DNA from 2 places in the Brassicibacter mesophilus genome. Region 2 is predicted to be linked to the other one. Evidence: riboswitches for the same ligand, from Rfam matches in the RefSeq annotation. Region 2 holds a riboswitch; the other holds the start of a gene.

Region 1 (5,561 bases), on a different contig from region 2:
TTAAATGGGGAGTATGGGGAAAGTCACGTGAATATGAATATAAGTAAATAAAGAACGTTCATGCGATGATGATTTTGAGAAAACTATAGGCTTATAAAAGAAAAAATCTTAAAATTTGCAAACTCGCTCCGAAAAACACTCCGCTCAGACATGCAAATTTCTTAACAGATTTTTTCTCTTCTTTCACCTAGTTTTCTTAACAAAATTACATAAGCATTCTCTTATCTTTATTTATTCATATTCAAGCAATATTTTTATTTCAAGCTCAATTATCCATAAAGCCTTATTGATTAAAGAGTAAAAAATAAGAGAAGCTAAAAGTCTTCATATGACTTCTCAGCTTCTCCTAAACTTTGTAATACCCTGTATTCAATTTGTATATTATCTCTTATACTGTTAATTATCCTCAGTATGTCTGTATCCTGTTGTTCCAAAATCAATACTATGTGATTAAAGTTCTTTTTAAGTGAATTTAGAATATATTCCAGTTCCTCTGCGTTATTTACCATTACTTCAATCTTGTGATCAATACTTGTATTTCTCCTGTTTGAGATATCTATAAACACGTTTTTTATGAACTCGATCACACCATAGATAAAAAATACATAAACGAAAACTGTAAAAATCCATACCATCATAGCATTCATCCTTTTTAATAAGGTTATATATTATATTATGAATAGTTACAGTTTATGTTTCCTACTTTCCTAGTCCTTCTTTTTTAAGAATTTCAGCTTTATCAGTTTTTTCCCAAGGAAGGTCAAGGTCTGTTCTTCCAAAATGTCCGTATGCAGCTACTTGCTTGTATATAGGTCTTCTAAGGTTTAAGTCTCTTATGATAGCTGCTGGCCTTAAATCAAAGTATTTTTGAATTAATTCTTCAATCTTACTTTCTTCGATTTTGTTTGTTCCAAAAGTATCAACTAGCACTGAAACAGGATGTGCTACTCCTATTGCATAAGCAAGCTGAACTTCACATTTATCTGCTAATCCTGCTGCTACAACATTCTTAGCAACATATCTTGCCGCATAAGCTGCTGATCTGTCTACCTTTGTAGGATCTTTTCCTGAGAATGCTCCACCACCATGACGAGCATAGCCACCATAAGTATCTACTATTATTTTTCTTCCTGTAAGACCAGCATCTCCTTGAGGTCCACCAACAACAAATCTTCCAGTTGGATTGATATAGTACTTTGTATCTTCATCTAGTAATTCTCTAGGTACTATTTTATTAATAACATGATCTCTTAAATCTCTAGCAATAGTTTTTAAATCTACTTCTGGACTGTGTTGAGTTGATATAACGACTGCGCTAACTCTAACAGGTTTGTTATCATGATACTCAACAGTTACTTGTGTCTTTCCATCCGGTCTTAAATAATCAAGAGTTCCATTTTTTCTTACTTCACTTAGTCTTCTAGAAAGCTTATGAGATAACGATATAGGCAGTGGCATAAGCTCTGGCGTTTCATTACATGCGAAACCAAACATTATCCCTTGATCTCCTGCTCCGATTAAATCCAGATCATCTTCTGCTCCGGACTTATGCTCTAATGCTCTGTTTACGCCCATAGCTATATCAGGTGACTGCTCATCAATAGCAGTAAGTACCGCACATGTATCACCATCAAAGCCGTATTTCGCTCTAGTATACCCAATATCCTCTATAGTCTTTCTTACAACCTTAGGAATGTCTACATACCCTTCTCTTAGAGAAATCTCACCTGCTACTAAAACTAATCCTGTAGTCACAGATGTTTCACAAGCCACCCTAGCCTCAGGATCAGTTTCTAAAAACGCATCAAGAATAGCATCTGAAATCTGATCACATATTTTATCTGGATGTCCTTCTGTTACCGATTCTGAAGTAAATAACCACTTTTTCATTTTAATTATCCTCCTCCAATGTAATATACTTAAAACTTACCCATTAATTCAAATTGAAAACCCGCGCTATATATCCAAGCATGAATCTAAAAACACACCTCAACATTTATTAGTCATAACATAACATATTATTTACAGAAGCATAGCAATATATTTCAATTCCAAGCTTTCAATTTGATTTTCGGCAAAACAAAAAACCTCTTCCACAAGAAAGAGGCGTGATTTCATACTTAACCTCATCTTCCAGAACAATAATTCTGTAGGACTTAGCACCTCATAACTGTAGTCAGTTACCGGTTGCCGGGCTTCACAGGGCCTATTCCCTCAGCCGCTCTTGATAAGGCATCAAGATTTTTAATTTAATTTTTTCACTGAACGTATTCTATCATAACTACATATACTAGTCAATAGTAATTTTTTAACATTAACGTTTTATAATATTGACGTGACTTGATGACTAAGAGTAAGTACAATAATACCTGATGTCATAATACCTAATATTATTGCAATAAACGCATGTCTAAATCTTATATTAAAAAGTGTTGCAGCTAGACACCCAGTCCAAGCTCCCGTAGTTGGCAGAGGTATGGCTACTAAAAGGTATAATCCAAAAACACTGTATTTTTTTATGTTTTTGCTCCTTTTCAATGTTCTTCTTTTAAGCCAGTTTATAAGTCCTCCAAAACCCTTTGTACTTCCCAAATTATTAAATATAGGCTTTAAAAGCAATAACAAAAAAGGAACTGGTATGCTGTTCCCTATTACACTTATTATAGCACTATGTAGCGGACTAAGCCCTAAGGAAATGCCTACAGGTATGGCTCCTCTAAGCTCAGATATAGGTGTGGCTGCAAGCATCATTACTAAGAGCTCCTCTCTAATGATTGCTAAAATATCCTCCATATAATCCCCCAAAATATCTGATATATTCTGTCATCTATATTATTATATATTTACTTTACAATATTTAGAAGTCATTTTTGGAACTCTATGCCCTCTATGTCATATATTGGGCAGTTTAGAGTATTTGATAACATAGGTTTACGTAAAATTTTAAGTATTAGAAAGATAAAATGAGAATTTCATAAATTATTAAATGAAACCAATGAATTTCTGAGAAAACAAACTCATATGGAGCATTGCAAATACAATACAAATCTTTTATACTATATAGGTAACATATTAACGGGGTGTAGCGCAGTTTGGTAGCGCACGTGGTTTGGGACCATGGGGCCGGGGGTTCGAGTCCCTCCACCCCGACCATCAGAAAAAGCTGAGATGAAAATCTCAGCTTTTTTCTATTTTTCCCTTTCTTCATAAATCAATTAAAAATTGTCTCTACTTGCATTTACTTCCACATTACATAAATGTAATCCATTTGTAATCAAAATATAATCTAAAATCTCCATAAATGATATATAATTACAGATGAAGGGGAACTTATTAACACATTTTGTCGTCTAACGTGTTAAACCTAAATATAAAAATTCATAAAGACATATGAAAAATAAAAATATAATCAAATGTGAGGTGCATAAGATGAACAGATTTATCAGAAATATGGTGGTAGGGGTTTCTTCTGCTGCAATTGTTTTTTCAAGCTTTGTTCCGGCCTTTGCTGATAAACCTTTTTTAATATACGAGGATAAATCATCAGAAAACATTTCTAGTGGAGTAGTTCACGAAACTATTCGCCAGTTCAATGCTCAAGGATGGTGGAATATAAATGTTCTCAGAATAGATATGGACGATGAATATACTGAGGTAAAGGCATTATTCAGTCAAAATGGAATATCAAAAAAAGAAAAGCTTACAGATATGATGAAAAACTCTAATGCTATAGCAGGTATAAACGGTGATTTTTTCACTTCTCAGTACAGCAGTTTTCCACTAGGAGCTGTTATATCTGATGGTAGAATGGTCACATCTCCAATAGATCCTAATAATAAGCTTCCTGTCTTTGCAATAGACCAAAGTAAAAATCCATTTATTGCTTTCTGGGATTGGCAAATAAGAGCAATATCTGAGACTGGCGAGCCTGTAACCCTGTCCGCTATAAACAAAGATAGTAAGCTTCATGAAGAAGTAATAATGTATGACAGCAATTGGAATGCTCTTTCAATGGGGAACAAGGTATTCACTGATCTTATAGAAATAGTTGTAATAGATGATATTGTAACAGAAGTAAGAGTGGGACAGGAACCAATTAATTTACCTCAAAATGGATACATACTAACAGGTAGAGGTCGCGTAAGAGACCGCCTGCTAAACAATTTTCATGTTGGTGACAGAGTTAATATGGAGATCAACACCACACCTAATTATCAAAACATAGTAACAGCTATAGGAGGTGGTAGTCCACTACTAAAAGATGGTGCTATAACAGATTTTAAAATAAATATAACTGGAAATCACCCTAGAACAGCACTAGGAATAACCAGAGACAAAAAACAACTAATAATGGTAACAATAGATGGACGAGATTCTTCATATAAAGGCGTAAGCCAGCAAACTATGGCAGAGATAATGTCATCTCTTGGAGCTTATGACGCCATAAACTTTGATGGTGGTGGTTCAACTACAATGGCAATCAAGCCTGCAGGAAGTGAAAAGCCTGCTATAGTAAACAAACCATCAGATGGGGGCGAAAGAAAAGTAATCAATGGTCTTGGAGTGTATAGCAATGCTCCTGAAGGAAGCTTAAGCTATATACAAGTATATACAGATGATACTAAGATGTTTGCAAATACAACAAGAAGCTTTTATATTAAAGGCTTTGACCAATATCACAATCCTATAAATGTTGATATAAATGATGTAGATTTTAGTATAGACGGAGTAAAAGGAACATTTAATGACAATACTCTTACCGCTTATGACACAGGTAACGGAGTAGTAAAAGCATCATACAAAGGTCATACTGCTGAACTTAATATAAATGTATTTGGAGATATAAAGGAGCTTCAAATAGATATAGATAAATTCGGAATTGATGTCTCAAGTCAAAAAGACCTTGGAAAGATATATGGTAAAAATAAAGAAGGCTATGTTGCTAAGATAGAACCAAGCGATATATCATGGGAAGCAGTAGGCAACGTTGGGACAGTTCAAGATGGTATATTCTATAGCAGTGATAAACCAACGGCAGGAGCACTTACAGCAAGAATAGGAAATGCTGTAGAAAATATACTTGTATCAGTAGGCTTTAAAGAAATAATGATAAATGATTTCGAAAAATTAGATAATATTCGTTTCACTTCATATCCTCAGACTGTAGCAGGTAAGCTAGAATTAGACAAAGAAGAAAAAGAAGGTAATTTTTCAGCAAAACTAAGCTATGACTTTACACAATCTGATGATACAAGAGCAGCATACATTGTATTTGGAGAAAATGGAATGCCGTTAGAAGGAACTCCAGATAAAATAGGAATGTGGGTTTACGGAAATGAGAGTAATAGTTGGCTTAGAGGTGAAATGTCGGATAGTGCCGGTAAGACATATAAGCTTGATTTTGCAAGCCATATAGACTGGAAAGGTTGGAAATGGATTACTGCAAATATACCTACTGGTGTGAGTTATCCTATAAATCTTGGAAGAATATATGTAACTGAAACAAATCCACTTAACAAGATGTCTGGAGAGCTTTTATTTGATGGGTTAAAGGCACTTTA
Region 2 (5,561 bases):
TATAAATTAACTTAATAGATTTATTCCAATACATATGCCACCATTTAAACATAAATCCACATAACTATTAATACTAAGTTTTAGTTATGCGGATTTTCATCATATACTAACAATTTTAGGTCGTCTCTTAAATATCAGTTTTAAAACGCTGGGATCACATTTCCTTTATAAACTCTATTAATTACCTCTTTTGTTTCTTCCTGATGATATATATCAGCTAGTTTAATGAGTGCTTTATTGTCTTTATCTTCTGGCTTTACTGCAATAATGTTTATATATGGCTTTGCATTCTCGCTGCTTACATCCTCAATGAAAATAGAGTCTTGTGTAGGAGTAAGTCCTGCCTCTACTGCTACACCATTATTTATTACTGCAATACTAGCATCATCAAGAGAACGTGGTATTTGTGTTGCTACTAGCTCTATTAGCTCTAAGTTTTTTGGATTTTTAACTACATCTTTGATTGTTGGAAGTAATCCTACTCCATCTTTTAATTTAATTAGTCCTGCCGATTGTAGTAAAATAAGTGCTCTTCCTCCATTTGTCGCATCATTGGGCAAAGCTACCTTATCTCCGTTTTTCACTTCATCAATAGTTTCTATTTTATTAGAGTAAATCCCCATAGGTGCTAGTACTGTATTTCCTATAGAGACAAGGTCTAGTTTATGGTCACTCTTAAACTTATCAAAATAAGCAATTGTCTGAAATGCATTTGCATCTATCTCTCCTTCAGCTAAAGCTAAATTAGGACGTACATAATCTGAAAATGCAACAATTTCTAACTCGATATTTTCATGAGCTAGCTTCTGTTTTACGTAGTCCCACACTTCATGTTCCGCACCAGTAACACCCAATTTAATTGTAGTCTTTTCAATAGTAGAATCTGTTTTTGTATTACTGCATCCCACAAATGAAGATAAAATAACTATTAATGCTATAAATGTTATAAAAATCTTTTTAACTTTCATTTAAATTCCTCCTAGATTTTAGTGATTTATTTTTTTTAATAAAAACTCTCCGAAGCCTTGCACCAAGTTCACAAGGATTAATAGAACAATAATAGTCACAACCATGATATCTGTCTTAAAGTACTGATATCCGTAGCGTATGGCAAAGTCACCTAGCCCTCCTCCGCCAACCGTACCTGCCATAGCAGAAAGTCCAATAAGACTTATTATGGCAATTGTTAATGCATAAATAATTCCTGGGAGTCCTTCTAGTAGTAAAATTCGACATATAATCTCAAATGGACTAGAGCCCATTGATTCAGCAGCTTCAATAACACCTCTATCAACATCAAGTAAAGCTGATTCAATTTGTCTTGCAATAAAAGGAGTAGCTCCAAAAATTAATGGCACTATAGCGCCCTTCATTCCAATAGTTGTACCTACTATAAGCCTAGTAACTGGAATAATAGCAGCCAGCAAAATAATAAAAGGAATTGACCTTAATGTATTCATAATTTTACCTACAATCTGAAAGCTCCACTTATTCTCTAAAATATGTCCTGGTCTTGTAACTACTAATATTACTCCTATAGGTATTCCTAATATAGTCGATATCACTCCAGATATAGAAACCATACATATAGTTTCATACAATGCTTTAAGCAAATCAGGATATAACTCGATTAGATTCGGTGCTAATGTCTTTATCAACGTTAACATCTTTTATCACCTCAACATAGATATTATGGTCTTCTAAATACTTAATTGCCTCTAAAATGTTCACTTTATTTCCACTAAGCCTAACTATAAGACTTCCAATAGGAACATTTTGGATGTTTTCAATATTTCCAAATAAAATACTAGCATCTATTTTATATACTCGAGAAATACGAGAAATAAATGGCTGCCCTGTTTTTTGTCCCATAAATGATATTTTAGCAAGCATCTGACTCTCAGCAATTTCATTTACAAAGTGCTCATCTTCGTAGAAGCTTTGTATATTGTTATAATGAAATATATTAGAAACAAAGCTTTTTGTAATACTCTCTTTAGGCTTCGAAAATACTTGTAAAACATCTCCGTTTTCAACAATTTCTCCATTTTCCATCACCGCAACCCTATTACATATTTCCTTAATTACTTGCATTTCATGTGTAATAATTACAATAGTTAAACCTAACTTTTCATTGATTTCCTTTAGTAGTTTTAGTATAGACTTTGTTGTTTGTGGGTCTAAAGCAGATGTAGCTTCATCACATAAAAGAACCTTTGGATCATTGGCTAGTGCCCTAGCTATTGCGACTCTCTGCTTCTGACCCCCACTAAGCTGAGAAGGGTATGCATGTGCTTTATCATTTAAGCCAACTAATTCAAGAAGTTCATACACTTTGTTTTGTATCTGATTACTATTTAATCCACTTCCTTTTAAAGGATAGGCAATGTTTTGAAATACACTGCGTGCCTTCATTAGATTGAAATGTTGGAATATCATGCCGATTTTTTTCCTGCTTTGCCTTAGCTGCTTTGGTGAAAAACTAGTTAGCTCTTTTCCATCAACAATAACCTTTCCTGACGTAGGTCTTTCTAGCAAGTTAATGCATCTAATCAATGTACTTTTACCAGCTCCACTGTATCCAATAACCCCAAATATTTCTCCCTTAGAAATGTTAAGATTTACTTTCTTCAATGCTTCTACAGCTTGATTCTTAGTAAAATAAGTCTTGTTGACATCATTAAGCAGAATCAATACAATCACTCTCCTCGTAAGAATAATTTCAAAATTATTAACAGAAAAACAGCAATAAAAAAAGCCCTATGGAAAGGACATATTATTCTACTATACCTTCCCATCTCTCAGAACTGTGTTCTGCTGGATTTAGCACCTGGCATTAATGCAAACGCTGGTTGCTGAGACTTCATTGGGCCAGTCCCTCGGTCTCTCTTGATAGGTTATCTCTTATTATTTTTTTACTTCATTTAATTCTTAACGTTTTACTGATTTAAACTCTTGTTTAATCTGATTAAGAAGCTCTGTATCTATAATCAAATCTAACCCTGTTAATGCTAGTGCTTTTGCCCCTAATAACAGTGCATTGTCGGCTTCTGCTGTAATAGCAGCATTACGGAAAGCAACAGTATGACCTACTAAGTTTTTATTACCTATTTTTATTGTAGGATGAATAGTAGGTACAACTTGGCTGATGTTTCCCGTATCAGTTGATCCAATACCTTTTTTACTACAAGCATCAAATTTTTCCCCAAGGTTTTCTAGGTTATTTTTGAAAACTTCATCAAGCCTTTTATTTATAAGAAGATTATCTACAGGGTTCTGAAATGCTATAATATTTAATTTGGATCCAGTAGCCATCGCAGCACCTTCTGCGATTGCCTTAACTTTTTTAGTTACTTCATCAAGTTTTGATTTTGTTTCTGCTCTTATAAAGAATCTTGCTTTTGCATAATCTGGTATAATATTGGGAGCATCTCCACCATGTGTAATAATTCCATGTATTCTTACATCATCAGCAACATGTTGTCTAAGAGCATTGATCCCATTAAATAAAAGTATTACAGAATCTAGAGCATTGATTCCTTCCTCAGGAGCTGCAGAAGCATGCGCAGATTTGCCTATAAATTCAAAATCTAAAGGATCTACAGCAAGGCTATTTCCTGTAATAGTAGTCCTGTTAGAAGGATGAAGCATCATACATGCATCAATTTCTTCTAATAAATTCTCTCTCACAAAGCTTCCTTTAGCACTTCCATTTGGCCCGCCTTCTTCTGCTGGTGTTCCAAAAACAACCACTTCTCCACCTATTTCATCTATAATACTTCCTAATGCAATGGCTGCTGCTACACTAGTTGCTCCAATAATATTGTGTCCACACGCGTGTCCTAAACTAGGTAGTGCATCATATTCTGCTAAAAAGCCTATCACAGACCCTGAAGAACTGGCAGCCCTTTTACGGCCAATAAATCCTGTTGGGTGTCCAGCGACACCTACTGAGACATTAAATCCGTGATTTGCTAGCGTATCTGACAGTAGTTTACTGGCAAAAAACTCTTCATTTCCAATCTCCGGTCTGTTATGAATCTGATGACTAATAGATATATATTTTTCTCTGCCCGATTCAATACTTGAAATAATATGCTTCTTAAAAAATTCAACCTCCTTTGTGCTAAATCTCAATCATATCACTCTCCTTTAACTTTAATAAAATTGAACAATTATAAAAAAGGCTTCTAAAGAAACATTATAATGTTGCCTTTTTTGAAACTCATATACGGAAAGTTCTTGTTATTAAAAATATAAAAGTAGAACTTTCCTATTCGTTATAAAACAAAAAACCCCTTCTTATATACAATAAGAAGAGGCTATACATTCAGTCAAAGAAAGCATCCACACTCTTCTTATCTTTCAAGCTAATCGCTTGCTGGAATTGGCACAGTATTCTCAAAAATTGAGAATCCGCTGCCGAGGTTTCAAAGGGCCAGTCCCTCCACCTCTCTTGATAAGAAGTTTTTCGTATTCAATTACTTGAAACTAATTATAAGGGTTTCTTAGTTTATTGTCAATATAATTTTTCATCATAAATACAAAATCCATTCTATATTGATGAAATGTTTCACATCTCCAATTATCCGAAATTTTTTCAAAACTAGCGCTTAGTCATATATCCTATATACTGTAAATTACTCTAAAATATCACTAATAGCCCAACTGCCATCACTACCATTCCACCTATTAACCCAAATATTGACAGATGATGTTCACCATATTCTCTGGCAGCTGGAAGTAACTCATCAAGTGATATAAATACCATAATTCCAGCAACTGCTGCAAATGAAATTCCAAATACTACATCATTCATAAATGGCCTTAAAATAAGATATCCAATTAATGCACCAAGAGGCTCAGATAGTCCAGATAATAACGACATAATAAATGCCTTTTTCCTACTTCCTGTAGCACAATATACTGGTATTGATACTGCTATCCCCTCAGGAATATTGTGTATTGCTATTGCTAGAGCAATTGCAATTCCTAAAGATGGTTGATTAACACCTGAAATAAAAGCAGCTATTCCCTCCGGGAAGTTATGTATCGTTATTGCTAAAGCCGTTAAAGTTCCTGTTTTTAATAGTTTTTTTGAATTGTGATTTATATCGCAGCTATTAGTTTCCTCTATTTTGTGCTGTTCATGTGGATTTTCGGGATTTGGAACAAATCTATCAATTAGCGCTATTACCATCATGCCTAAGAAAAATGAAGCCGCAGTTGCCCATTCTCCACTTTTAACACCTAAACTATTGATAAGATGTTGTCTTGCTTCATTAAAAATCTCTACAAAAGATACATATATCATAACTCCTGCCGAAAATCCCAAAGCAATTGACATTAGCTTAGCATTAGTTTTTCTAAAAAGTAGTACAAATAATCCTCCTATACCTGTTGATAGCCCTGCAAAAAGTGTAAGAAGAAACGGTAAAACAAAATTACTAATCTCCATTATATGAATCCCCCATATTCATTAGAATATCTGATATTATATAGGCATTGAAAATCATTCTTAATAAAGTATACTTTCTTAAGCTTATAAAGTCAATATTTAC

What was found. Region 2 has a riboswitch for S-adenosylmethionine ahead of HNR33_RS08030 (M20 family metallopeptidase). Riboswitches for the same ligand answer to the same signal wherever they lie in the genome.
Region 1: another riboswitch for S-adenosylmethionine. It lies ahead of metK (methionine adenosyltransferase); the one in region 2 lies ahead of HNR33_RS08030 (M20 family metallopeptidase).

Annotation. Positions count from the first base shown of each region.
Region 1 is NZ_JBNPXI010000004.1:192,980-198,540, reverse strand. Features, by position in the region: gene HNR33_RS07565 (hypothetical protein) at 315-638, opposite strand; gene metK (methionine adenosyltransferase) at 700-1,890, opposite strand; SAM riboswitch class I at 2,124-2,234, opposite strand; gene HNR33_RS07555 (COG2426 family protein) at 2,323-2,793, opposite strand; tRNA gene HNR33_RS07550 (tRNA-Pro) at 3,077-3,153, shown strand; gene HNR33_RS07545 (phosphodiester glycosidase family protein) at 3,430-5,561, shown strand, end outside.
Region 2 is NZ_JBNPXI010000005.1:100,523-106,083, reverse strand. Features, by position in the region: gene HNR33_RS08045 (MetQ/NlpA family ABC transporter substrate-binding protein) at 141-968, opposite strand; gene HNR33_RS08040 (methionine ABC transporter permease) at 987-1,667, opposite strand; gene HNR33_RS08035 (methionine ABC transporter ATP-binding protein) at 1,615-2,694, opposite strand; SAM riboswitch class I at 2,792-2,899, opposite strand; gene HNR33_RS08030 (M20 family metallopeptidase) at 2,932-4,137, opposite strand; SAM riboswitch class I at 4,356-4,466, opposite strand; gene zupT (zinc transporter ZupT) at 4,646-5,458, opposite strand.